Regions from separate parts of the Paenibacillus sp. 3LSP genome, predicted to be linked through region 1. Evidence: riboswitches for the same ligand, from Rfam matches in the RefSeq annotation. Region 1 holds a riboswitch; the other holds the start of a gene.
The links. A riboswitch is a leader RNA that binds a small molecule or an ion and turns the genes downstream of it on or off. The one in region 1 is predicted to bind S-adenosylmethionine.
Positions count from the first base shown of each region.

Region 2: another riboswitch for S-adenosylmethionine. It lies ahead of RW092_RS04125 (methionine ABC transporter ATP-binding protein); the one in region 1 lies ahead of metA (homoserine O-acetyltransferase MetA).

Region 1 is NZ_JAWDJI010000014.1:394-15,046, reverse strand. It holds gene RW092_RS00865 (RluA family pseudouridine synthase) at 1-515, shown strand, start outside; gene RW092_RS00860 (arsenate reductase family protein) at 521-889, shown strand; gene RW092_RS00855 (5'-3' exonuclease) at 962-1,801, shown strand; gene RW092_RS00850 (DUF3055 domain-containing protein) at 1,822-2,124, opposite strand; gene RW092_RS00845 (HRDC domain-containing protein) at 2,370-3,380, shown strand; gene corA (magnesium/cobalt transporter CorA) at 3,791-4,726, opposite strand; SAM riboswitch class I at 5,216-5,345, shown strand; gene metA (homoserine O-acetyltransferase MetA) at 5,466-6,401, shown strand; gene RW092_RS00830 (aminotransferase class I/II-fold pyridoxal phosphate-dependent enzyme) at 6,419-7,609, shown strand; gene RW092_RS00825 (trans-sulfuration enzyme family protein) at 7,606-8,769, shown strand; gene mqnC (cyclic dehypoxanthinyl futalosine synthase) at 8,967-10,103, shown strand; gene RW092_RS00815 (putative sporulation protein YtxC) at 10,222-11,133, shown strand; gene thrS (threonine--tRNA ligase) at 11,526-13,463, shown strand; gene RW092_RS00805 (3D domain-containing protein) at 13,675-14,376, shown strand; gene RW092_RS00800 (hypothetical protein) at 14,516-14,653, shown strand, end outside.
Region 2 is NZ_JAWDJI010000058.1:31,240-45,892, forward strand. It holds gene RW092_RS04065 (metal ABC transporter ATP-binding protein) at 1-48, shown strand, start outside; gene RW092_RS04070 (metal ABC transporter permease) at 53-1,006, shown strand; gene RW092_RS04075 (metal ABC transporter permease) at 1,008-1,901, shown strand; gene RW092_RS04080 (prohibitin family protein) at 2,067-2,909, shown strand; gene RW092_RS04085 (Cof-type HAD-IIB family hydrolase) at 3,023-3,823, shown strand; gene RW092_RS04090 (DUF456 domain-containing protein) at 3,834-4,319, shown strand; gene RW092_RS04095 (putative polysaccharide biosynthesis protein) at 4,371-6,005, shown strand; gene RW092_RS04100 (DUF2515 family protein) at 6,841-8,148, opposite strand; gene RW092_RS04105 (thioredoxin family protein) at 8,296-8,664, shown strand; gene RW092_RS04110 (COX15/CtaA family protein) at 8,817-9,812, shown strand; gene RW092_RS04115 (UbiD family decarboxylase) at 9,988-11,754, shown strand; gene RW092_RS04120 (Cthe_2314 family HEPN domain-containing protein) at 11,769-12,485, shown strand; SAM riboswitch class I at 12,613-12,769, shown strand; gene RW092_RS04125 (methionine ABC transporter ATP-binding protein) at 12,859-13,872, shown strand; gene RW092_RS04130 (methionine ABC transporter permease) at 13,872-14,540, shown strand; gene RW092_RS04135 (MetQ/NlpA family ABC transporter substrate-binding protein) at 14,604-14,653, shown strand, end outside.

The sequences.
Region 1 (14,653 bases):
ATATTTCCGAGCAGCTGATTGCCGGTGAGGTGACCAAGAAGTATACGGCGCTGGTGCATGGCTGCCCGGCGGTGCCGGAAGGAACGATCACCGGTCCGATCGACCGTGACCCTGCCGAACCCCACCGCCGGATCATCACCCCGTCGGGCTATCCCGCGCTGACCGATTATAAGGTCACGGAAGCCTACGGCGACGGGGCTCGGGTTGAGCTGCGTCTCGGTACAGGACGAACGCATCAGATCCGCGTGCACATGACGTCGATCGGCCACCCGCTGATCGGCGACAAGTTCTACGGTATGCCGGGACTGGAACAGTTGCCGGCACCTGCGCGCGAACGAATCGCCCGCCTGGATGCGGCGATCGGGCGGCAGGCGCTTCATGCCTCTGAGCTGGGCTTCCGTCATCCGCTTACCGGCGAAGCACTGACTTTTAGATCAGAGCTTCCGGAGGACATGAGGAATCTGGAGGAGTTGCTGCGTGGGGCGAGTTTTCGTGAAAGTGGTAAGGAGGAATAAAGCACATGAGCAAATTGAAGGTTTATCATTATCCGCAATGCGGGACATGCCGCAATGCAATTAAATCGTTGCAGGCCAAAGGGCATGAACTGGAGCTGCATCATATCAAGGAAACGCCGCCGAGTGCTGCTGAACTAGATAAGCTGGTGGAACTCAGCGGGCTGGAATTGAAGAAGTTTTTTAATACGAGCGGTGAGGTTTATAAATCAATGGGCTTAAAGGATAAGCTGGCACAGATGTCCCGGGAGGAGCAGCTTCAGTTGCTGTCCTCGAACGGCATGCTGATCAAGCGCCCGATCGTGACGGATGGGAAGACGGTAACTGTCGGTTACAAGGAAGAAGCCTACGAACAGGCTTGGGGTAAGTCAATTTAACGAGAAGGGTGGCTTGAGTGAATCGTGGATTTAGTGCAAAGGAGTGAAAAAACCATTCTGCTGGTGGACGGAATGGCGTTAATGTTCCGCGCCTATTACGCTTCAGCGGCAACCGGGTATATCCGGCGGACGAAAGCGGGTGTTCCGACCAATGCGGTGTACGGGTTTATGCGTTATTTTTGGGACGCGGTGCAGAAGTTTGGTCCGACGCATATCGCCTGCTGTTGGGATTTAGGGAGCACGACGTTCCGGACGGAGCAGTTTGCCGAGTACAAAGGCAATCGTGCGGACGCGCCGGAGGATCTGATCCCGCAATTCTCCATGATCCGCGAGGTGATGGACAGCTTAGGGATCCCGAACATCAGCTCACCGGGGTATGAGGCGGACGATTGCATCGGAACATTGGCAGCGCGCTTTGGGCAAGAGATGGACGTGCTGGTGTTGACGGGGGATCACGATATGCTGCAACTGGTGAGCGAGCGGACCAGCGTGATCATTATGAAAAAAGGCCACGGCAACTACATGGTGTATACGCCGGAGGCCTTGATGGAAGAGAAGCAACTAAGACCCGAACAGATCGTAGACCTGAAGGGCTTGATGGGGGATACGAGCGACAACTATCCGGGCGTGCGCGGCATTGGCGAGAAAACGGCCCTGAAGCTCGTGCAAGAGCACGGCTCCGTGGAGGGTATCCTGGCCAATCTGGACCAGTTGTCCAAATCAGTCCGTGCCAAAATTGAAGCGGACCTCGACATGCTGCATCTCTCGCGGCAGCTGGCCAAGATCCGCTGTGACATTGAGCTGGAATGCGATGTGGAAACCTGTCGGTTCGAGCTGAACCCGGCGCAGGTGGTCGCCAAGTTTGAAGAGCTGGAGATGGCCAGCATCAGTGCCATGTTGGGTGTCGTTTGACAGTCCGCTAGCGGACCCTATTAATCCGTGAAGTATGGTTCACCTAATACCTGATAGAGAAAGGTACGCAGTTCAGTGCCTTCCTCCTCGCTCAGGTTATAAATATGTTCGAGGTACCCTTCCTCCTCCAGGTCGTCGGTGCCAAGAATGGCCGTGCGCCCATTGTGCAGGTCGGTGACCAGCTTCTTCCCATAGAAACGATTGGTTGTGGTGACCGCCAGGTCATAGCGCTTCAGCGATCCGCCGATGAACGTGACGAACCGGGTCGAAGTATTTTCGGTGCTGTCGGACAGGAAATCAAGCTCTTGATGCGGGTCGCTCATTCTGTAATGCCTCCCTTTTTTCGGATTGTCTCTAGTTATTATACTGGAAAACGGAAGACAATGGGAAAATGAATCTGATCCATTGACAGCTTAGTTTGTTATGGTATTATTAGGGATAACAGGTTACGTTTGGAGGAAGCACCTCTTTTGCGAATTTCGCAGAAGAGGTGCTTTTTTGTGTTGCGCACGAAATGATGAAATGCCTCCTTCGTAGCTGAAAAATATATTATAGGAGGGACAGGTTGATGCGGATTGTTTTTTTGAACAGTCTGGAGAAGAAGGACGGCGGGGCTATGATTCAAGGGGCCCAGGTGTGGATTGGAGAAGAGGACGGGATTTGGCGGATGGGCTGGAATGAGGTGACCGCGGATGACGAGCAGGAGGACCTTTGGTATGAAGGGGCTTCATGGTCGGAGATGCTACATGTTTACCGCCATCGATTGGCCGCCAAGCTCGGCGAAGGGTTTCGCCCCATCATGGAAGGCATCTGGGACGAGAAGGAAACGTTAACCGGACGGGGGATGGCGGCGCAGAAGCTGTTCTGTTATAGCGAGTTAAACAGCAATGAACCGGTATACAACGAGTTGACGGCTTGGCGTCGGAGAAAGGCTTCGTCTGAGCGCAAGGCGCCTTATTTAATCGCCAGCAATCGGTTGCTGCGTATGATCAGCGTATTCCTGCCGCAGACGGTGGAGGAACTGTTGCAACTGCCAGGTGTTGGGGAGAACAAGGCTGGCGAATACGGCGCTGAGCTGTTGGAAATCACCCGGGCGGCCGAGCGGAAGCGCGGGTTCCCGCTGGATTGGGTCGACCAAGAAATCGATGACGAGGTGTTCCGTTCCTGGTTGTATAAGCAGAAGGAAGTAAAATATCGGGCGGAAATGGAGAAATTTAACGTCCGTCGCGCAGCGCTTGAAGCCCTGGCTGCAGGGGAGAAGGTCGAAGATATTTGCACCCGAGCGGGCATTGAGCGGCGAGATGCGGTGGAGCTGCTGGAGAGCTTGGAGAAGGAGGGCTACAACACCGATGACTTGGTGAGCGCCGAACTGGAGGCCATGCCCGAAGAAGAACAACAGGCCGTATGGCAAGCTTACGAAGAGCTGGGGGACACGCTTCTGAAGCCGGTGCTGCAAAAGGTGTACGGTCCCGAAGCCAGTGAAGGCGGCAATGGCAACCTGGATACGTTGTACGAGCGACTGCGCCTGATCCGCATCAGGTACCGCCGTCGGCGCGAGAGCGCCCGGCATGCGGGGTGATGAAGTTTGGCCAAGGTTGGGCTGTAAGGTAAGTGTGGGGAGTTCCGTAAGGGGCAAGGGGTGAACGGAGTTGTTCGAACCGCCGCCACCGGCCGGATGAACTGCAAAAGTGCAGTTCATCCGGTCGAAAATGCCGCAAAAATGCATTTTAACTGTAAAAGTGCATTTCATTTCGGAAGATTTTGTGGAAAGCAGCCCATTTATCGAAAAAAGACTGCACTTTTGCAGTTAAGAGCCGATTTAGGGGGGAATCGCGGCAAAATAACTGCACTTTTGCAGTCACGCTCGACTCGCCTAATTCAAAAGATCAGTCGGGATGATTTAGGCGCACGTCCAACAAGAGACTAATGCATACGTCTCGCCCAACCCAAAAGGCCAACGCGGACCTCAGCCCGTGTTGGCCTTACTGTTTATATCCAATCTCTCTTCCGGAAGATGAAGTACATCCCTAAACCAAGCACGCCCATAATGCCAAGGACGATAAAATAGCCGTATCGCGAATGCAGCTCCGGCATATTGTCGAAGTTCATCCCGTAGATCCCGGTGATCAGTGTCAGCGGGATGAAAATCGTCGTAATCGCGGTGAACACGCGCATGATTTCGTTGGCGCGGTTGGCGATGGCGGCCTGGTAGGCCTCGCGTAAGTTGCCGACGAGCTCGCGGAACGTGTCGAAGTTCTCGGAGATCTTCACGGCGTTTTCGTAGATGTCGCTGAAGTATTTTTGCAGCTGGTCGTCGATTAGACGAAGGTCTTTCTTGTTCAAAATATTGATGACTTCCTTCTGCGGCCCCAGCACTTTCTTCAGCCACAAAATTTCACTTCGCAGCCCGATGATTTCGTTCAGGTGCGAACGTTTGGTATGCATCAGAATGTCTTCTTCCAGCTTCTCGATCTTCACTTCGATCCGGTCGCCGACGGTGAAGTAGTTATCAACCACCAGGTCGACCAGCAGGTACAGGAATCGGTCGGGCTCGCTGACCTCCTGCTCCCACAGGATCGGCTTCACCGCACGAAGTTCGTTGATCTTCTGTTTAGTAACTGTAATGATATAATGCCGTCCCAAGAAAATGTTCAATGCACGCAGGAAAATTTCCTCGTCATCATACCGAATGCTATTTACAACGATGAAATAGTGGTTGTCGTAGGTTTCAATCTTTGGCCGTTGCTCTTCTTCGCTTAAGCAGTCCTCCACAGCCAGATCGTGCAGCGAAAATAAAGGCTGCAGCAGGGCAAGGTCATCCACCCCCGCGTCGATCCAATAGAAGCCTTCTTCCGGAGGGGTGGTTGTTAATTCCACGTCCTCAACGGGGGTAAATACGCCGGCTAGAACATGACGGATTTTCATAAGCTCTCACTCCCTTTCCCCGGGCCTGAAGGCCTGGGATGCTCTTGTTGCAGCATAGGAAAGGGACCAACCGCGGGTTCGCCCGGCAACGATCAAAAAGGCGTTTATGCAAACACCGGGAAACGAAAGTGCCCTCTACGTTCCGCAGGCACCCAGCGGGTCGGTATCCTATGCAATTGTTTGACCTGGGTATTCCTCTGCGGACTCGGGTCGCCTTCCATTCTCGGTTTCACCTCGCTATAATCAGGTTACATGTTGATGCGTCAAACCCTAGGCCCGTCTGGGCCCAAAGGCACTTGTCTAGTATAACGCCAGCGAATGAAATGTTTCAACCCAAAAGTATACTATGTGCACGGGAGCCAAGCGGTCCATGAATACCGTGTGATTTTTCTCGCAGAGTTCTTGACGGAATGCCATCCGATACTTTAAAGTGAATGTCAGGGAGTACGGGCAACGGCCCAGACCCCGATCCTAACTAAATACAGCGAAATCTTATCAAGAGCAGGTGGAGGGACTAGCCCGATGATACCCGGCAACCGGCGATGACAACCATCGCAGCGGTGCTAATTCTTGCAGAACCGTCCGTATCGAATACGGGGCGGCTTCTGAGAGATGAGAGAGGCGCATACCGAATACGTAATGACCTTTCTCCCCGTGAGAGAGGTCATTTTTGTATACACGGCCCCTCGAAACGGATGTTGAGTTGAGAATGACGCTACGATTAAAGGAGTGAAACCACATGCCGATTAAAGTCCCGGATCATTTACCGGCCAAGGACGTGTTGACCAACGAGAATATTTTTGTCATGGATGAAAGCCGTGCCTATCATCAGGACATCCGCCCGCTGCGGATCGCGATTCTGAACCTGATGCCTACCAAGGAAACGACGGAGACCCAAATCCTGCGTTTGCTGGGGAACACGCCGCTTCAGGTGGAGATCGTTCTGCTTCATCCGAGCACGCATACCTCAAAAAATACGTCCGCAGAGCATCTGGAGATGTTCTACAAAACGTTTGGCGATATTCGCAATCGCCGCTTTGACGGCATGATCGTGACAGGGGCACCGGTCGAGCAATTGGATTTTGAAGAAGTGAACTACTGGGAAGAGTTGAAGGAAATCTTCGAGTGGTCCAAAACCCATGTCACTTCGACCATGCACATCTGTTGGGCCTCTCAGGCCGGATTGTATTACCACTATGGTGTTCGTAAGGTTCCCCTGGCGAAAAAATGCTTTGGGGTCTTCTCCCACACAGTCAACGATCCGAAGGTGAAGCTGCTGCGCGGATTTGATGAAGTATTCCAAGTCCCGCACTCCCGTCATACGGACGTGGAACGTTCGGACATTGAGCGGGTGCCGGAGCTGCAGATTCTAGCGGAATCGGAGGAAGCCGGCATTTACTTGGTCGCCACCCGTGACGGGAAGCAGATCTTCGTAACCGGGCATTCCGAATACGATCCGGATTCGTTGAAATGGGAGTATGACCGGGATATCGCGAAAGGCATGGACATCGATCTGCCGGTGAACTATTTCCCGAATAACGATCCGACACGCGCCCCGCGTTCCTCGTGGCGGGCCCATGCAAACTTATTATTTTCCAATTGGTTAAACTACTATGTGTATCAAGAAACGCCGTACGATATCGATCAAACGGCCGACTTTGTATATGAGATCTAAAAGTGGAGGGATTGCAGGTGGGGGAGAGAAACAAGGAATGGCGCATCGAGAGTAGATTGGCACAAATCGGATCGGTCGAAGAGCCGGTCACAGGCGCGGTGAATTATCCGATATATCAAGCCACGGCGTTTCGGCATCCGCGCCTGGGGCAAAGCACGGGCTTCGATTATATCCGTACGAAAAGCCCTACCCGCAAAGTGCTGGAAGACGCAGCGGCGGCTCTGGAATCCGGCGATGCCGGGTTTGCCTGTAGCTCCGGGATGGCCGCGTTGCAGACGGTATTTACGTTATTTTCGCAAGGCGACCATCTCATCGTATCGCTGGACCTTTACGGAGGCACGTATCGCTTGCTAGAGCGGATTATGTCCAAATTTGGCGTAACCGCATCTTATGTGGATACCAACGATTTGGATGCCCTTGAACGTGTACGTCAAGAGAATACGAAGGCCGTTATTATTGAAACGCCAACCAATCCGCTGATGATGATTACGGATCTTGAAGCGGTATCGACATGGGCACGGTCCCACGGCCTGCTCACGATCGTGGACAATACGCTCATGACGCCGTATTTCCAGCGGCCGATTGAGCTTGGTGCTGACATTGTAGTTCACAGTGCAACCAAATATTTAGGCGGCCATAACGATGTCTTGGCCGGCCTGATCATTACCAAAGGCGAAGAGCTGTCCCAGGAGATGGCGATTCTGCACAACTCGATAGGCGCGGTGCTCAGCCCGTCCGATTCGTATCAGCTGATGCGCGGCATGAAGACGCTGGCGCTGCGGATGGAGCGGCACGAGAGCAACGCGCTGGCAATCGCCAAATTCCTACAGACCCATCCTCAAGTAGCCGAGGTGTTCCACCCGGGCTTGGAGGATCACCCAGGGTATGCGACGCAACGGAAGCAGTCGAGCGGCAACACGGGGATCTTCTCCTTCAAAGTCACGGATGCTCGGTACGTTGAACCGGTGTTACGCAATCTCAATCTGATTGCATTTGCCGAAAGCCTTGGCGGCGTCGAATCGCTGATGACCTATCCTGCGGTGCAGACCCATGCCGACATTCCAGAGGAAATCCGCAATGCGGTAGGCGTGGATGATCGGTTGCTGCGGTTCTCCGTGGGCATCGAGCATGTCGAGGATTTGATTGCGGACCTGAGTCATGCACTGGAAGCGGCACGGCAGGAAGTTGAAGGGGGACAAGGCGTATGAGCGGGCAGGAGAAACGGGACAACAAATTTGAAACGAAACTGATTCACTTCGGCAGTGAGGTGGACGAGGCTACCGGCGCATCCAGCGTACCGATTTATCAGGCGTCCACGTTCCATCATCACGATATTTTTAATCCGCCGCAGCACGACTACAGTCGTTCCGGGAATCCGACTCGGCAGGCGCTGGAGGATTACATTGCCGTATTGGAAGGCGGGGTCCAGGGCTTCGCGTTTGCCAGCGGGATGGCCGCGATTTCCACCACGCTGATGCTGCTCTCGGCTGGCGATCAACTTATCGTGACCGAAGATGTGTACGGGGGGACATATCGGCTGCTGTCCAATATTTTGACCCGGATGAACATTGAAACGACCTTCGTAGATATGACCCAGCCGGAACTGGTGAAGGCGGCTCTGAAACCTAACACGAAAGCTGTCTATATGGAAACGCCGTCCAATCCTACGTTAAAAATCACCGATATCGCGGAAATCTCCACGTGGGCGCGGGAACATGGGTTGCTTAGCATCGTGGATAATACGTTTATGACGCCGTACTACCAGCGTCCGATTGAGCTGGGGAGCGATATCGTGCTGCACAGCGCAACGAAATTCCTCGGCGGACACAGTGACGTGTTGGCCGGTCTGGCGGTAGCTCGGACGGAAGAAATAGCCCGTCAGCTGAAATATGTGCAGAACGGGCTTGGTACCGTCCTCGGCGCGCAGGATTCCTGGCTGCTGATGCGCGGCATGAAGACGCTGGGAGCGCGGATGGCGCACAGCGAAGTGAGCGCGCGTAAGCTGGCCGACTGGCTGAGTCGGCGGAGCGACATCGAAGCCGTGTACTATCCCGGCCTGCCGAATCACCCCGGCCGCGAGGTTCAGGAGAAGCAATCCACCGGGTATGGTGCGGTGGTCTCCTTCGACGTTGGGTCGGGCGAGCGGGCCAAGAAGCTGCTGAATCAAGTGAAGCTGCCGCTCGTTGCGGTCAGCCTGGGTGCCGTCGAGAGTATTCTCTCCTACCCGGCGATGATGTCGCATGCTTCGATGCCGCCGGAGGTTCGCGCCGAGCGGGGCATTACCGACGGGCTGCTGCGTTTCTCCGTCGGACTGGAGGACATCGACGATTTGCTCGCCGATTTGGATCAGGCGCTTGCCAACAGCTGAATAGGCTCGTGAACGAATTAAAAGGCCGCATTATGCGGCCTTTCTCGCTTTTTTCTATGAAGTGCCCTTGCTCCTTTGGCGTCTGTGCCGTGATTGGGTGCTGTTTTTCCTGGGCGGACTGTGTTACGATTGAATTAACATTTTAAATTTTCAGGTATCGCCTGGGATTCATTTATTTGTTCTAAGGAGGCAGTGAAATGACTGCAATCGACGATATATTAAACAAAGCGCTGCAGGGCGGACGCCTAGATTTGGAGGATACAATCCGATTGTTCGAATCCGACGAAGTGGAGAAGATCGGACATACCGCCAACATTTTGATGGAGCGCAAGCATCCTGAACCGATCACCACGTTTGTGATTGGGCGGAACATTAACTATACGAACATTTGTGACGTATATTGCCGGTTCTGCGCTTTTTACCGTCGGCCGGGCTCTGAGGAAGGGTATGTGCTTCCGGATGAAGTGATTTTTCAGAAAATCCAGGAAACGGTAGACGTCGGCGGCACTGAGATTCTGATGCAGGGCGGAACTAACCCGAATTTACCTTTTAGCTATTATACGAACTTATTGAAGGCGATTAAGGAGCGCTTCCCGAACATCACCATGCACTCGTTCTCTCCTGCGGAAATCATGAAGATGAAGGAAGTCTCCGAGGGGCTTTCGCTGGAAGAGGTTTTGCGCGAGATTCATGCAGCAGGTCTGGATTCCTTGCCGGGCGGCGGAGCTGAAATTTTGGACGACCGCACACGTCGTAAAATCAGCCGCTTGAAAGGCTCTTGGAGAGACTGGATGGACGTGATGCAAACGGCCCATAAAATCGGCATGAACACAACCGCCACGATGGTGATCGGGTTCGGCGAGTCGATGGAAGAACGGGCGCTGCATCTGCTGCGTGTGCGGGAAGCACAGGATGAGTGCATCCAGAACGGGTATCCGTCCGAAGGATTCCTGGCCTTTATCCCATGGACGTTCCAGCCGGACAACACGAACCTGAAAGCCGAACGGCAAACGCCGGAATCCTATCTGAAGACAGTCGCAATCAGCCGGATTGTGTTGGATAACATCAAAAACCTGCAGTCCTCTTGGGTAACGATGGGTCCGGAAGTCGGCAAATTGTCGCTGCAATACGGATGTAACGACTTCGGCAGCACGATGATTGAGGAGAACGTTGTATCGTCCGCCGGTGCGACCCATAAAGTAAATATCGAATCGATCCTGTCGATCATTCGTTCCGCAGGCAAAGTTCCGGCGCAACGGAATACAAAATATGAGATTTTGCGCGTGTTTGATGAAGAAACGACGGTCGAACGCGATTTCATTATGCAAAACTAACTTGATCCGACTCTAAAATATTGCTGGCAGAACTGCCTTTCATTCCATGAACGGTTCCCGTATATCCGCTACCTTCCCACCATATACTTGGAGAAGGAAGCGGAAGGGGGCCAGATTCATGGATTTTTTTACTGTACGCGTCAATTGCGGTTCCGCCGAATCGGAGGAACGGTTCAAAGCTTGGTTACAGGAGGCCGTCAGCAGCTTACATAACCGTGAGGTACGGCTTCGCTTTCAAGCGGCCGCAGGCGGGATGCTGGAGGCGGTGCTCATGGGATGCCCGGAAGCCAGCGGCGGGGAGCAAGCTGCTGGAGATCTACAACTGATTGACTGTTTGTCGCAAGGTATCGCAGAGTACATCCTCCGCGAGAAGGAAGCAGAGACCGCCGCCAGAGTTATGCGACGGGATTACAGCTTCGAATCCCGCGAGGAAGCGGAGCAGGTGCATGACATGGTGAACCGGCTTCTGGCCGAAGATGCGGTTACCGGCTGTGCCCGTGATCAACGCAAAACGTTGGTACAAGAAGCACTGCGTGAGTATTTGCAGTCTTCTTCCCAGCTCCATCTAGAAGGGTTCGTCTGGTTTCGCCTCAAGGCTTATGAGGACAAGCTGCGTGAAATTGTAGACTATGCCGTAGACGAGTTTTTGCTCGACAAGCAGTATGAGGAATTTATTGGGCTGCTGCAGTATTTTGTGTATTTCCAGGAGCCTTTGACCCCTTTAGTCCATTTGATGCATAAGCAGGAATCTGAATTTGCGATTCTGAACGAGCAATTTACGCCGATTCGTGTGCCGGCATCCGGCGGGGTTATCGCGCGGATTGCCGATCAGGAGATGCAGATGGAGGACGTGATCGTCAGCACCTTGATCTCCCTCTCCCCGGACCGGATCTTGATTCATACTCAGGAACCTGATGCCCAGGTAATTACGACGATCTCGCGGATATTTGGCGAGCGGGTGGAGATCTGCTTGTTATGTCCGCATTGCCAGCTATTCCATCAGGAGACGCGGCGCCTAGATCAAGGATAATGATGAAGACGTTTCTTGACGAACGGGGAAGTTCGCATTATAATTACTTGCATTAAGTGAACTACCTTAAATAGCGTGGACAAAGACATGAGCCAGAAGGCTTGAACGGTGCAGAGAGAGGGAACTTGGCTGGAATTCCCTTCGGATTCGCTTTTGGTTTACCCCTTTGTAGCTGTATTCCCGAACCTTCGTGAAGTAAGGAATACCGGTTCATTCCCGTTAACGAATGCCGAATTAAGGGCCATATCCGAGTGTGATGCACGGGTGAGTGTTGTGGATTGGCCGAATGAGGGTGGAACCACGGGTATATAACGCTCGTCCCTTTCCGGGACGGGCGTTTTTTAATTTGTCCGCTTCCGGTAACCAATTCTATTTTTAGGGAGGAAATCAAGGTGGCAGTATCAGTTGTTTTGCCGGACGGTTCGGTTCGGGAGTATGCGGAAGGCAGCAGTTTGGAGGATGTGGCGGCTTCGATCAGCAGCGGGTTGCGTAAAAATGCGCTGGCCGGGAAGATCGATGGTAAAGCTGTCGATTTAAATACGAAGCTGGTTGACGGCGCGAAAGTGGAAATCATTACGGCGGATTCCCAGGACGGACTGGAAATAATGCGTCACAGCTGTGCGCACTTGATGGCGCAGGCGGTAAAACGCCTGTACGGCAACAAAGAAGTGAAGCTGGGCGTCGGTCCGGTGATCGAGGACGGATTCTACTATGACATGGATCTGGAGCATCCGCTCAATCCAGAAGATCTGCAGAAGATTGAAAAAGAAATGGAACGCATTATCGGTGAAAACCTGCCGATTACTCGTCGTGAGGTGAGCCGTGAAGAAGCGTTAGCGATTTACACCGAGCTCGGGGATCCGTATAAGCTAGAGCTCATTCGCGACTTGCCGGAAGACAGCGTCATTTCGATTTATGATCAAGGCGAATTTTTCGACTTGTGCCGTGGGCCGCACGTGCCTTCGACCGGGAAGATTAAAGTGTTTAAGCTGCTCAGCGTGGCCGGTGCTTACTGGCGCGGCGATAGCAAAAACAAAATGCTGCAGCGCGTATACGGCACTGCCTTTATGAAGAAAGCAGATTTGGATCATCATCTGCACATGTTGGAGGAAGCGAAGAAACGCGACCACCGCAAGCTGGGTAAGGAACTTAATATCTTCACGTTCAACAACCTGGTTGGTCAAGGCTTGCCGATCTGGCTGCCGAAGGGAGCGACAGTTCGCCGGACGCTGGAACGTTATATCGTTGATATTGAAGAAAGACTGGGTTACCAGCATGTATACACTCCGGTGCTGGGGAACGTCGATTTGTATAAAACATCGGGTCACTGGGAGCATTATCAAGAAGACATGTTCCCGAAAATGGCGATTGATACGGAGGAATTCGTACTTCGTCCGATGAACTGCCCGCACCACATGATGGTGTATAAGAGCGATATGCGCAGCTACCGCGACTTGCCGATCCGTATCGCCGAGCTGGGGATGCAGCATCGCTATGAAATGTCCGGTGCTTTAACCGGCTTGCATCGCGTACGTTCGATGACGCTGAACGATGCCCATATTTTCTGCCGTTTGGATCAAATCAAAGATGAGTTTAAGCGCGTTCTAGATCTGATCAAGCAGGTGTACAACGATTTTGGCATTCACGAGTACCGGTTCCGGCTGTCTTACCGTGATCCTCAAGATACGGAGAAATACTACCAAAACGATGAAATGTGGAATACGGCGCAGCGGATGCTTCGCGAAGTTGTAGAAGAAGCCGGCTTGCCGTTCTTCGAAGCGGAAGGCGAAGCCGCGTTCTACGGACCGAAGCTGGACGTACAGATCAAAACGGCGCTGGGCAAGGAAGAGACGCTGTCGACAGTGCAAATTGACTTCCTGCTGCCGGAACGTTTCGAGCTGGAATACGTGGGTGACGACGGTCAGAAGCATCGTCCGGTCGTGCTGCACCGTGGTATTCTCGGGACGATGGAACGCTTTACGGCCTTCCTGCTGGAGAACTTCGCAGGGAATCTGCCGCTCTGGCTGGCTCCGGTTCAAGCGAAAGTGCTTCCGGTATCCAGCAACTTTGACGCTTATGCTCGTCAGGTTGAAGATAAACTGCGGGCTGCCGGCATCCGCGCCGAAAGCGATCTGCGCAACGAGAAGCTCGGCTATAAGATCCGCGAAGCTCAGCTAGAGAAGCTGCCATACATGCTCGTCGTAGGCGAAAACGAGCAAAGCGCCGGCACCGTCTCTGTCCGCAAACGCGGCCAAGGCGACCTGGGCGCTAAAGCGGTGGAAGAAGTGATTGCTCAGCTGCAAGAAGAAATCCGGAACCACGTGATTTAATTCGTCTCGTTATGGGGGGGTTAACAGAACCGGAGGTTTTGAGCGGGAACAAACTGTATTTTTACATCAAAAGGGCCCCAGGTGCGGGATTTGAGCAAAAATAACTGCACTTTTGCAGTTTAGAGCGGATCGTGAGCATCGTGCTGGAAAGCCAGGATGTATAGAATTGGGCGTATGTGGAAAACCTTTCGAATAAGGGGGAGGTTTTCTCATGCGCCAATTTCATTTCTGGCACAAGTTTAGTGCACGCTGTTTGCTTGCAGGATTGCTTGTATTTACGATGGCAGCGGATCTGCCGGCTGGGGGCTTCCAGCCGCAAAGCATATACACCAACCAGCAATATCGGAATTACGCAGAATGGCTGGAGCTGAAGCAATCGCAGCAACTGCAAGCGGTAAGAACAACACGACAATACCAATATCAACGGGGCATCATGATGAACCCGGAACATAAACAGGCTCAACAAGCTCAGCCTGAACGTAAGAAAAAAGCGGTGGAAACCGTCAAAGTACTGGCAACCGGTTATACCGCCGGCTATGAATCCACCGGCAAGAAGCCCAACCATCCGCAGTACGGCATTACGTATTCGGGTGTTCGGGTGCGGCGTGACAAAGATACCGTCTCGACGATTGCTGCCGACTTAAAGATTTTTCCGATTGGTACGATCCTTTATATTCCGGGGTATGGCTACGGGGTTGTTGCTGATAAAGGCTCAGCAATCCGCGGGCACAAAATCGACCTTTATTTTGACACCATCAAGCAGGTTTATAAGGAATGGGGCAAAAAAGAGGTTGAGGTCCAGGTGGTCCGTAAAGGAGACGGTAAGTTAACCGAAGAGATGCTGAAGGAGCTTGGCAAAGCGATGGAAGTGAACAAGGAAATTCCCGAAAACCTTTGGGATAAGGCGATTTGAGCTTCGCCCACCTTCGCTTTTCGCTCGCATAATTCATCTTCCCAGTTCGCATAATAAGGTTCGTGGCCCACGACTAGGGGGCTGCGAAAACGCCGACGAATCCACAAAATTGGCGTATGCGAGAGGGAGGTGAAGAATCATGGCAAATCAAAAGAAAGCCGCTTCTCCAGGTTACAAAACACCGAACGAGAAGTTTAATGAGGAATTTGCTGAAGAAAGCACAGCAACCGTTGCTCAGAAAGCGAAAGCTTCTCGCAATGCAACGACTCCAGTGAAC
Region 2 (14,653 bases), on a different contig from region 1:
ATTGCTATGCTGGCCGATTTTGGCGCGGTGCCTGCGGGGAAGGTGTGACGCGATGCTAACGACATTATGGCAATGGATCACGGATCCAAACCTGCAGTGGATTCTGATGGGATCCTTGTTGCTTGGCTTGGGCAGCGGCGTCATCGGCTCTTTCACTTATCTTCGCAAGCAAAGCCTGCTTGGGGATGCGTTAGCGCATGCCGCGCTGCCAGGAATCTGCATCGCTTTTATGCTAAGCGGCGTCAAATCCGTCGGCCTGTTTATGCTTGGGGCCATCCTCGCCGGGATGGCAGCGACGTTTGGTATCTCCGCCATTACCCGCTACACGCGGATCAAGCAGGACGCAGCGCTGGGCATCGTGTTGTCGGTGTTTTTTGGCATCGGCATCGTGTTGCTAACCCAAATCCAGCATAGTGGCAACGGGAACCAGAGCGGGCTCGACAAATATTTGTTTGGTCAGGCGGCTTCCATGATGTTGGCTGACGTTTACTTGATGGGCGCGGTGTCCGTGTTGCTGATTTCGATATGCGCGTTGCTTTTTAAGGAGTTGAAGCTGGTGAGCTTTGATCCCGGGTTTGCCCGGGGCATGGGGCTTCAAGTAGCTTTCCTTGAACAGTTGCTGCTAATGATGACCGTGGTGGCGGTTGTCGTGGGCATTCAAGCCGTGGGCGTGGTGCTCGTCGCCGCCTTGCTAATTACCCCGGCTGTGGCTGCGCGGTACTGGACGGATGCGCTGGGCGTGATGGTTGTGCTGGCCGGCGTGTTCGGAGCACTGTCAGGTGTAACCGGTACGCTGATCAGCTCCACTTTATCGAACTTGCCAACTGGGCCTGTGACGGTGTTAGCGGCGACCGCTTTGTTTTTCGTCTCCGCTGTGTTTGCGCCAAATCGGGGTTGGCTGGCCCAGTGGATACGACGCTGGCGCAGCCGCAATGAAATCCAGCAACCGATGGAGCTGGCGATGATCAAGCAAGCCGGGAACACGGTCGAAAGGGGGGCGGAATAACATGGCGGATTTTTGGATTATATTGACTGGTACGCTGGTTGCGGCGACGTGTGGAATCTTGGGCTGCTTTTTGGTCTTGCGAAAAATGGCCATGGTTGGGGATGCCATCAGCCACTCCGTGCTGCCCGGCATCGCCATCGCGTTTCTGGTCAGCAGCTCGCGGGACTCCTTGCTGATGTTAATCGGGGCCGCTGTGCTGGGGCTGATCACGGTGTTCTTCATCCAGATGCTGCAACAAAGCGGCTTGCAATCCGATGCTTCGATTGGCATTGTGTTTACAGCGCTTTTCGCCGTTGGTGTCATCCTGATCAGCCGGAACGCTTCGCATATCGACCTGGATCTGGACTGTGTCTTATTTGGTGAAATCGCCTATGTGCAATGGGATACCTGGATATGGAACGGCTACGATATGGGGCCGATCGCGGTCTGGATGCTGGGCGGGACGCTGCTTATCGTGCTTGCAGCCATTTTGCTCTTCTACAAGCAATTTAAGCTCTGTGCCTTTGATCCGGCATTGGCGGCTGCAATAGGCATTCCGGTTGCATTGTTCCACTATCTGCTGATGGGGCTTGTTTCGCTGTCGACGGTGGCCTCTTTTGAGAGCGTAGGGGCGATTCTGGTCGTCGGCATGTTGATCATCCCGGCCTCGGCGGCATATCTGCTGACCGATCGACTGAGTGTAATGATCGGTTACAGCGTGCTGATCGGGGCGATCAGCGCAGCCGGCGGTTATTATGCGGCCAAATGGCTGGATGCTTCGATCGCCGGTTCGATGGTCACGGTTGCCGGTGGGTTATTCCTGCTGGCATTCCTCTTTTCGCCGAAGCATGGTTTGATCGCTCGATTCGGGAGGAAGCAGCGGAAACGCGATGAACTGTATTCTGCGGCCGCTTAAGTCGGCAAGAAACGCAATATAATCGTGAAAATCGCTGGTTAACACAAATATGGCACGTTTTTGTCAAGTTTTTGCCACCAAGCGGCGGTCTTCTCCGTATTACTTAATATAGTTAGCCGGTCAATCGTTCCGGTTAGACCACATATTAAGGGGAGAGGGATTCATATGGAGACAGGTACGCAGCAGCAAACCAAGAGGAATATGTCCGCGGGGAAATGGATTTCTACGGCCATTATCGTCATTGTCGTCCTGATCGTCGGATCCAACAGTTATGCGCAGGTCGAATATGGTCATGTCGGCTTGTACAAAACGTTCGGGAAGTTAAATGATAATATTTTAGGCCCGGGCATGCATTTTAAAATACCGTTTGTTCAAACCGTCATTCAGGTGAATACACAGGTGACCAAAACGGAAACAGATACAACCGCATCATCGAAGGACTTGCAGCCGGTATCTACGCATGTTGCCGTGAACTATTCGGTGAACAAGGAGTCGGCTTACAATCTGATGAACAATATCGGTGGCAATTACGATACGGTCATCATTAACCCGGCGGTGCAGGAGATCGTCAAAGAAGTGACAGCTCGTTACCAAGCTGAGGAATTGATTGCCAAGCGTGACGTTGTAGCCGGGGAGATCAGCGAGCATTTAACCTCCCGTTTGGCCAAATACGATTTAATCGTTAACGAAATTAATATCGTCAACTTTAAGTTCTCCGACGCGTTTAACCAATCGATCGAAGCGAAGCAGGTAGCTCAGCAGCAGGCACTGAAAGCAAGCAACGACCTGAAGCGGATTCAGATTGAAGCGCAGCAGAAGATCGCTCAGGCGGAAGCTGAGGCAGAAGCGCTGAAGTTGAAGAAGCAGGAGGTTACACCGGAACTCGTGCAGCTGAAACAGATCGAAGTGCAGGAGAAGGCGCTGGAAAAATGGGACGGCAAACTCCCGCAAGTTACAGGCGGCGCCACACCGTTCATCGATATTGAGTCGTTGACCGGACAACGTTAATCTGAGAGTGTTTTGAGTGGTGCGAAGCCGCCCTGGTGGGCGGCTTTCATCATGCCTATGAGTGACTTGTCCTTGCTTCACTAAGCTTTGTCGGAGTTCGGGATTATGGTAAAATGGCGGTATGCTGTTTAGAGAGTCAGAAACTTGCGGATGGGGGGAGCTGTCTGTTGTTGAAATATAAACTGTTGGCGCTCGATATGGATGGAACTTTGCTGAACGACGATCTACAAATCTCGCCGGAGACCGAACGTTGGATCCGGAAGGCGGCGGCGGCAGGAGTCCACGTCTGCTTGTCGACAGGAAGAGGCTATCGGGAAGCAGTTCCGTATGGCAATCAACTTGACCTTGGGACGCCGATGATTACGGTAAACGGTAGCGAAGTGTGGAAATCCCCGCATGAGTTGTACCGTCGGGTGCTGCTTGATCGATCACTCGTTTCGCGAATGTACGACATTTCCCGGGAAAAGAATGTCTGGTTCTGGGCCTATGCCGTGGAAGGCAGTTATAACGAAGGGAACTGGCGACCGGAATTATTGGAAAAGAATCATTGGATGAAGTTTGGTTATTTTACCGAGGATGATGAGGCGAGGGGAGAGATTTTGCGGGAGCTGCAAGAGATGGGCGGCCTAGAAATCACGAATTCCTCCCCGCACAATTTGGAGATTAACCCGAAAGGGATCAGCAAGGCCAGCGGCATTCAGACGGTGTGCGGACTGCTTGGACTCGAGATGTCGGAAGTCGTTGCGATCGGAGACAGTTTAAATGACTTGGCTGCGATTGAAGCCGCGGGTCTGGGCGTTGCGATGGGGAACGCCCAAGAGGCTGTGAAGGAGAAGGCCGATGTCGTGACCACGTCGAATAATGAAGATGGCATTGCTTGGATTATTCGGGACTATATTTTGACAGGGGAGTGAGAAAATGGCACTGTCCGTGATTGGCTGGATTTTGGTGATTGCCCTGTTTGCTGTGGGGATGGCCGGAGCGGTGTATCCCGTACTGCCTGGAGTGCTCGCCATATATTTTGCCTTTTTTGTGTACGGATGGTTTTTCTCGTTTGAGTCGTTTGGCCCCTTCTTCTGGATATTACAAACATTGATCGTGGTCGCGCTGATGGTGGCGGATTATGCGGTCGGGGCTTGGGGTGTCAAAAAATTCGGCGGCAGCAAGCTATCTGTCTGGCTGAGCACGATCGGCATTATCATCGGACCGTTTGTCATTCCGGCTTTTGGTTTGGTTCTTGGGCCGTTGCTGGGTGCAATGATCGGGGAATTGATTAAGGGCGAGTCGCTCAGCAAATCGTTTAAGGTAGGCATCGGTTCTGTGGTTGGTTTGCTTAGCAGCATGGTGGTCAAGGTGATTTTGCAGCTGGTGATGATCATCGTGTTTATCATTTGGATCGTTGCATTTTAGTCATCATTTTAGTTAGCACTCATATGGATTGCGGGAAAGAAGGAATTGCTTTTGTCCAAGAAGGAATCGTTTATTAAAGGCACGTTAATTTTGGCGGGGGCGGCGTTGATTGCCCGGGTGCTTGGCTTGTTCCAGCGCGTACCGTTGGAGCATATTCTAGGTATCGAAGGGAATGCGTCTTATTCTCAAGCTAATGCGGCCTATTTTATGCTGTTAACTTTAGCCACGGCAGGGATCCCGAGCACGCTGAGCAAAATGGTGTCGGAGCGGCACGCGTTAAACCGGCCGGAGGAGGCGCGGCGCGTATACCAAGCGGCGCTGCTCTTTGCGGGTGTAGCGGGCTTGGTGATGTTCGTGCTGCTGTATGCCTTGGCGCCCTATTACGCGGTAGCTTCCGGCGTTCCGGAATCGGTGGTGGCTATTCGTGCCCTGGCGCCGGCCTTGTTGCTGTTTCCGCTGATCGCCATGATCCGTGGTTATTTACAGGGCCGGAATATTATGATCGCCGGGGGCGTTTCGCAGGTGATCGAGCAGATCGTGCGGGTGGCAACCGGGATTATTTTGGCGTTTGTGTTGTTCCACTGGGGTTACTCGGGCGAAAAGATCGCGGCCGGCGCGACATTTGGCGCAGTGCTCGGCGGGGTTGCGGCATTGATCGTGATGTTGGTGTACAGCTTGAAGCTGCAACGGAAAGACCAGACCGAGGGACAAGCCAAACCGCGGAGCGTTGCCGGTCGTCTGCCGTTTAAGCGGATTTATGCGGAAATCTTTAAGCTGTCGATTCCGATTGTGTTGACCGCATTGGCGGTACCGGCGGTTAACTTCATCGACAACTCGATCCTGAAGCCGCTGCTGACCGGACAAATCGGCTCTGGACAAGCTACCTACATTCTCGGGATTCTCGGCAACCGGGCGCAAATGATCGCGGGGATTCCGCCGATTCTGGCGATCGCGCTCAGCCAATCGCTGGTGCCGATCATTTCCGCCGCATATGCGCGGAAGGATCAGGAGCATTTGCAGCGTCAGGTCACCTTGGCGATGCGGGTGGCCGTGCTGAGCGGGATGCCGATCATCCTTGCATTGGGCACGGCGGCCTACTCTGTGAACGGGTTGCTGTTCAGTACACGGGATGGCAGCAGTATCGTGGCGTTACTGACGTTTGCGACGATTTTTCAAATCACCATGATGACCAGTAACTCAATTCTGCTGGGGGTAGGCAAAGCCAATTTGTCGATGGTGCATGTGGCGATCGGGATTGTCGTCAAGCTGGCAGCCAGCTATGTGTTTGCGCAGTTTTGGGGGATTTATGGCATCATTATCGCCACCGGACTCTGTTTCTTCGTCATTACGCTGCTGAACGTTCGAGCAATGAAGCAAATCGTACCGTTCTCTTTGATGGGAAGCCGTTGGGGCGGTTTTCTGGTCACGGTTGTGGTGTTGTCCGGTGTCGGCTATGGCTTAAACCAAGCCGGCATTCAAATGGTGGACCTGATGCCAGCGCGGGTCGCGTTCTTCCTGACCTGCTGCATCGTTGGCGTGGCAGTGGTGGCACTCTATCCGGTGCTGCTCATCCTGTTGCGCGTCGTCCGTAAGGACGAGCTGACCAGCTACCCAGCCCCCCTCCGCAAAATCCTCTCCCCGCTCATGCGTTTACAACGCGGCGGCCGAGACCGCCAGGTGGGCTAACATTAGAAATCATGAAGCAAATTTAAGCGACTAGTGGATGCGCATGTGTCTGCTGGTCGCTTTTTTTTGCACCATTATCCCCTTGGTTCAGGGAAGTAGAAGTGCGGGGGCGCATCAATCAGGTGGATCTGGAGGGGATTAGGTCGTGTCGTGCGTGTCACGTAGGGGTGTGGTTGTATGGTTGTATCCCGCTGGGAGCTATTGCACGATTATCCCTTTCGGTCAGAGAAGGTAGAAGGTAGAGGGTGCGAGGGGAAGCATCGTGTGGTTTGACAGTGGGTGGGCGGTAGGTCGTTGGGGAAAGCTCGATGCTCCAAGGGTGTGCGGCTAGGCGCTTTTGCACCATTATCCCTTTGGTTCAGAGACGTTAGAGGGTTATCCCCTTGGTTCAGGGGGAGTTGGGTGTGAGATGGGTATGAAATAAGTAGGTAATTAGCAGGCGCATATAAGGCGCATATAAGGCGGTTAGGTGTTGGTCCTTGTGTTGTGTTGGTTTAATTGCTTCAGTTTAAAATAGCTTTGTCTGATTTAACGGGATAATGGTAAAAAAGAGCTGGCTCGGGGGTTCCTTGGCGGTAGGAAGTTGAGCTCGGAGCTGGAGCAGGTGAAGCGCTTCAGCCACACGGTTAGTGAACGCTCCTCTAACATCATCATCTCTCGCAAAAGGATCTAGGATGTTGTTTGGGTACAGTGTAATTTCGTTTGGATTGCTCAGCTGTCTGATTTAACGGGATAATGGTGAAAAAGAGCTGGCAGCGAGGGATGGTACTCTCGCAGATAGATGGGAGGACGGCGACAGGAGCGGGGTTGACGAACAAGCTCAACCCCGCTCCTGTCATTGCTCCTCCACCGCATCGTGCACAAATGCGGTGGTGAGGATGCCGTTCCTGTGCGAGCGGCTGATGTCGCACAGGAACGGCGCTTTTGGCGCGCTGATGTCGTCCAGCGCGCGGGTGTCCTTGAGCCAATCCTCCCTAGAGATTGGCTCATAGGCGGTGTCGCCCCAAGCGCTGAGCAGCTTGGGGCTGTAGAGACGCTGGCCCGGCGGCAGCGTCTCCTGGGCGAGAAGCTCTGACCCCTGTACCTTGGCGGTCAGAGCTTCTTCTAAATTGGCCGTGAACAGTTCCGGCCAATAATCGGCCCGCGAGCCGCTGTGCGGCACGCTCGCGGCGAAGCGCTCCGCGCCGCTTCGCACGGCGCGGTAGCCCATCAGCATCGCGTACAGGCTCTTGCCTAACGCGATGCGGGCTTGCAGGCTGCCGAAGTCGGAGACGGTGCGCCCCGCGAGGCGGCGCACTTTGCTCCCGGCAGCCTCGTCGCCCCCTTCCGCCGCTTCGCTCAGCGGGAACACGATTTGGTTTAATCCCGCCAGGCTGAACAGGCGGAAGTTCAATTTGTCCGTGACCTGCTTCTGGAAGTAAGGATGGCGTACCACGCGTTTTTCGATATAATTTTGTTCGTTGATAATGAGTCCGACGGTCAGCAGAGCGCTGCCGCGGTCGATCCAAAACCGCTCCCAAAACGGCCGCATAAAACGCGAAACGTGAAAATACGGCAGCAGGTGGAACCGACTGGCCCCGAGCTCCCGGCTTTTCATATACAGTCTGAGCTGCGGATAAGCGTCCTGAAAAATCAGGGCGTTGCACCGCTCCAGAAACCGATACGTGAGCCGCTTCTCTTCCGCATCAATCGCATCGGCCATACGGCTGCTTTGCAGGTCTGTCATGTTCCAGCCGGCGTTCCGCGAAACCATATGCGCGAGGAAGGCCCAATGCAGCTCCGGGCATGCTTGATAGCAGGCGAGATAAGCTGCCGTCCGGCTGATATTGTTGGCTCCGGCCAGACGGGTTTCCTCCGCGATCGCTTCGGCCAACTGCAAATCCTCAGCGCTGTAATCTTCTCCTGCTGATGCGGAACGAGCGGCCGCAGAACGCCGCAGCAACTCCTCGATTTCACTGATGACCGTCCGGGCAGCCGCTTCGTTCCAGCCCAAATCCACCGTCTCTTTCCGCAATTCAGAGGAATCGGAAAGCACGGCGGTTTTATTTTTGAACATCGTTGAGATTGCGGCGGGCAGGCTGGACATCCATCTTTTCAGGTTGACGGCCTTCCCGTTCCCGGTGTCTTGGCGGTGGTCTTCCATGGATTCCGCCTCCCTTCTACCTTGGATCGAGCGTCCGAATATTTGGCGGCCGGCTAGGCATAATACTATCCAGTATGTCCAAAAAGATTGACTTCCACTCCCGCTTTTGGTTGACTAGAAGTATCCTGATGAAAGGAAGGATCATTCATGAAAAAAATTACATCCCCTGCGGAATTTCAAGTCAGCATTCAATCCAGCAACCTGATCGTAGCGGTCTTCAAAGCCGACTGGTGCTCGGATTGTAAATTTATAGATCCATTTATGCCTGAAGTTGAGGCGAAATACGAAGGTCGACTGACGTTGATTGAAGTCGACGTTGACCAAGTCGGCGATGTCAGCCAGGAGCAAAACATTCTTGGGATCCCCAGCTTTGTCGCCTATACCGATGGCCGCGAGCTGGTTCGATTCGTGAACAAGCTTCGCAAATCCCGTGAGGAAATTGAGGATTTCCTGAACAAGGCGTTGGATGTGTATCATACGCTCCATGACACGCCGGAGACTCGGGATACGTTATAATCTACAATCAGACGGATGCCATTATATTCATCACACCGCCGCAGGGACTTCCCCTTGCGGCGGTGTCTATTTTTCAACATTTTCTATGAAAGTGGTTACTTGATCGGTTATAATGAAAAGGATTAGCGATTAACTTAAAGGTGTGAACCGTTTTGCATACGAAATTTTTAAAATGGCTCAGTTATGCCTCTTGTTTTGTAATGTTTCTGGCGACTCTTGGGGGCAGTGTAGTGACCAAAACGGAATCCGGTCTTGGCTGCGGCAATGATTGGCCGCTTTGCCATGGGAAGTTTGTCCCTGCACATACGCTCGCTTCCATGATTGAATATTCACACCGGGCAGTCAGCGGGGCGGCCGGTTTGTTTTCTTTGGCAGCGTTCATTGCGTTTTGGATGTACCGGAAGAACCGGAAGGATCTCCAGTTGTATTCCTTGATGGCTTTAATTTTTGTCATGGTACAGGCTGTGATGGGGGCGATGGCAGTCATATACCCTACGTCGTCCGCCGTTATGGCGCTGCACTTCGGGTTCTCGTTGATCGCTTTTGCCAGCTCGATCATGCTCGTTCTCGGCATCCGCGAGGAAGAACGCGGACAAGCTGACCGCAACGCAGGGCGTCGTTCGCAAGACCCTGTGCGTCCATCTGGATCGGGAGCCCGCGTGTCCAAAGCGTTCCGCAATTTGACTTGGTTTGCGACGGCTTACACATACATTGTCGTTTACCTCGGTGCGTATGTCAGCCATACGGACTCGGCGGGTGGCTGCAGCGGTTGGCCGTTATGTAACGGGCAGCTTCTTCCCGGTTTATCCGGCGGGGAAGGGATCGCCTTTATTCACCGGGTTGCGGCTGCTCTGTTGCTGGTCGTGATCGCCACGGTGGGCCATTTTGCCTACCGCAAGCATCCCGAACTGCCGGGCATCCGTAAGCTGGGCGTTGCCGCCACGGTGCTGGTAATCATTCAAGTGCTGACCGGGGCAACCATCGCGCTGACGATCAACAACTACCAGATTTATCTTTTCGCTTCGCTGGCGCATATCATCGTGCTAGCCTCCTTGTTTGGGGTTCTATGTTATTTAAGCGTCCGAGCTTGGCAGTTGAGCCGAACCGCCAAGGAGGTACAGGCTGCACCGGCTGATAAAGCCGTTTAACCTGCGCTTCATGGCGTCAGGTTTCGGCGACAACTTCCGCGATTGCGCCGGGATTGTCATGAATCTGTAGAATGACTGGGCATCCCGAGGGGGATGAGGTAAGGTATACTTTTGTCTATAGTGTAAAGTTACGCAACGACCGGGCGCTGACCCGGTCTTTTAGGAGGATCAGGAGATGAGCTACAAGAATCTGCGTCAATGGATCGATGCACTGCAAAAAGAAAACGACCTGGCAATCATCGATGTGCCGGTTGATCCTTACCTGGAGTTAGCCGAAATTCACCGGCGGGTCATCGATGACGGCGGCCCGGCTCTGCTGTTTACCAATGTCAAAGGTACGCCTTTTCCCGTGGCAACAAATCTGTTCGGAACCCCTCGCCGGGTGGAGATGGCCTTTGGCCCGCGACCAGAACAGCTTGCTAACCAATTGGTTGACGCGATACATAAACTGCTGCCGCCGACACCTAAAGCGATTTGGAATGAGCGCGGACTGATTCGCGACGTTTTGAAGGTTGGCATGAGAACGGTATCCAAAAAAGACGCCCCGATTCTTGATGTCTGCCGAACGGAAGCGCCGCTGAAAGATCTGCCGAAGGTGACCAGCTGGCAGAAGGACGGCGGTCCGTTTATTACGTTGCCGCTGGTGTATACGGAAAATCCGTTGCAACCGAAAGAAAACAATCTGGGAATGTACCGGATCCAATTGTATGATGATCAAACCACCGGCGTGCACTGGCAAATCCAAAAAGGCGGCGGGTTCCATTACCATGAGGCGGAGAAACGCGGCGAACCGTTGCCGGTATCCGTGTTCCTGGGCGGACCTCCAGCGATGATTGCCTCGGCGATTTCACCGGTGCCTGAGCATCTGTCCGAGCTGTTGGTTGCTTCCTTCATTCTTGGTGAGAAGCTGCCGATGGCCGAAAACCCGCTGGGCGGTCACCGCATTCCGGCCGAATCGGAATTTGCCATCTTTGGGCTGGTGCCTCCGCATGAGCGTCGACTGGAAGGGCCTTTTGGCGATCACTTTGGCTATTATTCCTTGCAGCATGAATTCCCTGTGCTGCATGTTGGCCATATGTGGCATCGGAAGGATGCCATCTACCCGGCAACCATCGTTGGTAAACCGCGTCAGGAGGATTATTATCTGGGCGATTTCCTGCAAAAGCTGCTGTCGCCGGCCTTCCCGATCGTCATGCCGAATGTGCGCTCGCTTTGGACATATGCGGAGAGCGGATTCCATGCCTTGAGCTCGGCGGTTGTTCGGGAGAGCTATTCCCGTGAAGCGCTGGTGTCCGCCTTCCGGATTCTTGGGGAAGGTCAACTTTCACTGACCAAATTCCTGATGTTGACGGACAAGCTGATCGATCTCGCCGATTTCCGTCTGCTGCTGAAGACGGTGCTGGAACGCTTTGATCCACGCACGGATTTGTTTATTCTAAACAACACTTCGCATGATACGCTGGACTACACCGGCCATAAGCTGAATCACGGCAGTAAGGCGATTCTGATCGGCGTAGGCGAGCCGATGCGCGAGCTGCCTCGGGCGTACGAGGAAGGCGAAATCGCGGAAATCGATTCGATCCAAGTATTTCATGACGGATGTCTTGTCGTTTCTGGTGCATCCTATGAGGACGAGCCGGAGCTGGCCGAGCGTCTGCTGGGTCGTCTTCGCGAACGCGGGACCGCTTGGCCGCTGGTGGTGCTGGTGGATAACGCCGAAGCCGCGGCTCATGATCAAACGGCGTTCCTGTGGACGGTGTTTACGCGGTTTAATCCGGCCAGCGACATCTACGCGGCTTCCGAGGTGCGCCAGCATCATCTGTCCTACAGTTTGCCGCTCGTTATTGATGCCCGCATGAAGCCAGGGTACCCGGATGAGCTGTTCCCGCAAGAGGATATCGTGTCCTTGGTGGATCAGCGTTGGAAATCCTACTTTCTGTGAAATGAGGAATGCCTATGCTGCGAAGCTTGCTTGGGGAGCCGCCTCGCCAAAATGAGGGGCGGCTGGCCGATACGATCAGCGCGATGACGCAGACCGTGAGGCTGCTGCAGAAGGAAATCAAGGAGCATCAAGACCCTACGCATGATTTCCGCAAGCTGGAGATTTGGGTGCACGGATTGATCTCTTCGTTGGATGAGCTCGAACAATGCTTATATGCCGCTACCTTTTTTCGCCAAAAGGTACATACCGAATTTGTTGAAGACATGGACCCGGTGGAACGGGCGGATTATGCAAGATATGTGTATTTTTACAAGGATGGATTCATTCGCGTGTTCTCGGCGCTGGACAAGCTCGGGACGGTGCTTAATGAACTGTTTGATTTGAACACGTCGAAGGTGAAGTCGCGATTTTCCTATTTTACGGTGTTGCGCCAATTTACGACGCTGAAGATCCACACCGAACTGGGGAGCCGGTTGAACGCGATTAAAGAGACGTACCGGGAAGCGCTCAGCGTGCTGCGACGCCGGAGAAATACGGAGATTCACTACATGAACTCGGAGATGAAGGACGACTTGTGGCAACGGCATCAGGCGTTGTTCGGCAAGGTTGCCTTGGAGGACCTGGATCAGCATATCCGGGATCTGGAGCAGGGATACCAAATGGTTTGTGACACCTACTTCACGGTATTTGACTACATCAATCATAGATGGAAAAAAATTACGGCGATCTAATCCGATCGCCATTCTTATTTTTCCTCTTTACAAAACGAACAAAACTCATTATACTCATCAATAGTTTTACATGACAGGTTAACATTGATGTAATTTCACAAACGACTCTTTTAATTCCATATTTTATTTCTTATCGAGAGAGGCGGAGGGAAAGGCCCGATGAAGCCCAGCAACCGATTCGCCCGTGAATGATGCGCGGAATGAAGCGCACTCATCACGGCCGAATGTCATGGTGCTAATTCCTTCAAAACCGATGTGATTTACTCGGTTTTGGCAGATGAGAAGGCATTGTCTTTACGTAAAGAGAGCCCTTTGAATCTGTTAGGGCTCTTTTTGTTATATTTCCGCATGTTAGGAACAGGAGGTTAGCCGATTGATTGAACTGAAGGGCATTACGAAAATCTATCGCACCAAAAAAACGGCAACCCCCGCACTGTCCGGATTAAATCTGAGCGTTCGCAAAGGGGAAATCTTCGGCGTCATCGGTCATTCCGGTGCTGGCAAGAGTACGTTGATCCGGTGCATCAATTTGCTGGAGCGCCCGACCGAAGGCGAGGTTTGGGTCGGCGGGGTGGAGCTGACGAAGCTTGGCAAACGTGAGCTGCAGCAACAGCGCCGCAAAATCGGCATGATTTTTCAACATTTTAATCTGCTGTCCTCGGCTACCGTCTATGATAACATCGCATTTCCGCTGACGCTGATCGGAACGCCGAAGGCGGCCATTGCGGAGAAGGTCAATGAGCTGCTGGCTCTCGTTGGCTTGGAGGAGCACCGTGACAAGTATCCGGCGCAGCTGTCCGGCGGTCAGAAACAACGTGTTGGTATCGCCCGGGCCTTGGCCAGTGAACCGGATGTGCTGCTGTGCGACGAGGCCACCTCGGCACTGGATCCGCAGACGACGGATTCCATCCTGAAGCTGCTGCTGGACATCAACAAGCGGTTCCAGCTAACGATTCTGCTGATTACGCACGAGATGCATGTCATCCAAAGCATCTGCGACCGTGTAGCGGTTATTCACCAAGGCGGCATCGTAGAGGAGGGGCCGGTGACGGAGGTGTTCCTGAAGCCGAAGCATCCGGTAACCCGGGAGTTTATTCATCGGGAGTCCGGGGATGAAGGCTTGAAGCTGGCGACTTCGGTTCCGCATCCAGAGTGGTCGAAGCTGGTGAAAATCACGTTCTTAGGAGCGAAAACCTACGAATCGGTCTTGTCCCAAGTTGTTCGGGAAACGGGCGTCAACTTCGCCATCCTGCAAGGCACGATTTCAGCGATTAAGGATATCCCGTACGGTCAACTGACCGTATCGTTTGAAGGTGAAGATGACCGGGTGGAGCGCACGCTGTCGCTCCTGCGGGAACGTGACCTTGACGTGGAGGTGATCGAATAATGGCTGGATTGGATCTCGGAACCATCGATTGGGCGGAGATGGGAACGGCGACACTAGATACGCTGAAGATGATGGGGGTTGCAACCTTGTTTACGTTCTTGATCGGGCTTCCGCTCGGGGTGTTGTTGTTCACCTTCTCACGTTCTCAATCCTTGGTATTAGGTTGGGTTTACCGGATCATTTCGCTCATTGTTAACATCCTTCGCTCGGTTCCGTTCATTATATTGATCGTTGCGTTGATTCCAGTCACGCGGGCGATCATGGGCGTATCGACCGGTGTGGAAGGGACAATTCCTCCTCTGGTGATCGGGGCGGCCCCGTTCTTTGCCCGCTTGGTAGAAACGGCGCTGCGCGAGGTGGATCGCGGAGTGATTGAAGCATCCCAAGCCATGGGCGCTTCCTCATTCCAGATCATCCGCAAGGTGCTGCTGCCAGAATCGCTGCCCGGCCTCATCGCAGGCATGACGATTACCGTAGTCACGTTGGTATCCTATACCGCCATGTCAGGCATGGTCGGCGGCGGTGGTCTCGGCGACCTGGCGATCCGCTACGGGTATTACCGGTACGAGACAGGAATCATGATCGTTTCGGTGATTTTTATGGTCATTCTGGTGCAGGTGCTGCAAATGCTGGGTGACCGCTTGGTGATTTATTTTACGCGGAAATAAGGAAACTTAAATATATAACACCATCCTTATTCAAAAAAACATTTTTAAGGGGGAGAACCTGCAATGAAAAAATGGACTTTATCTTTGTTAACGCTCGTATTGGTACTGGTACT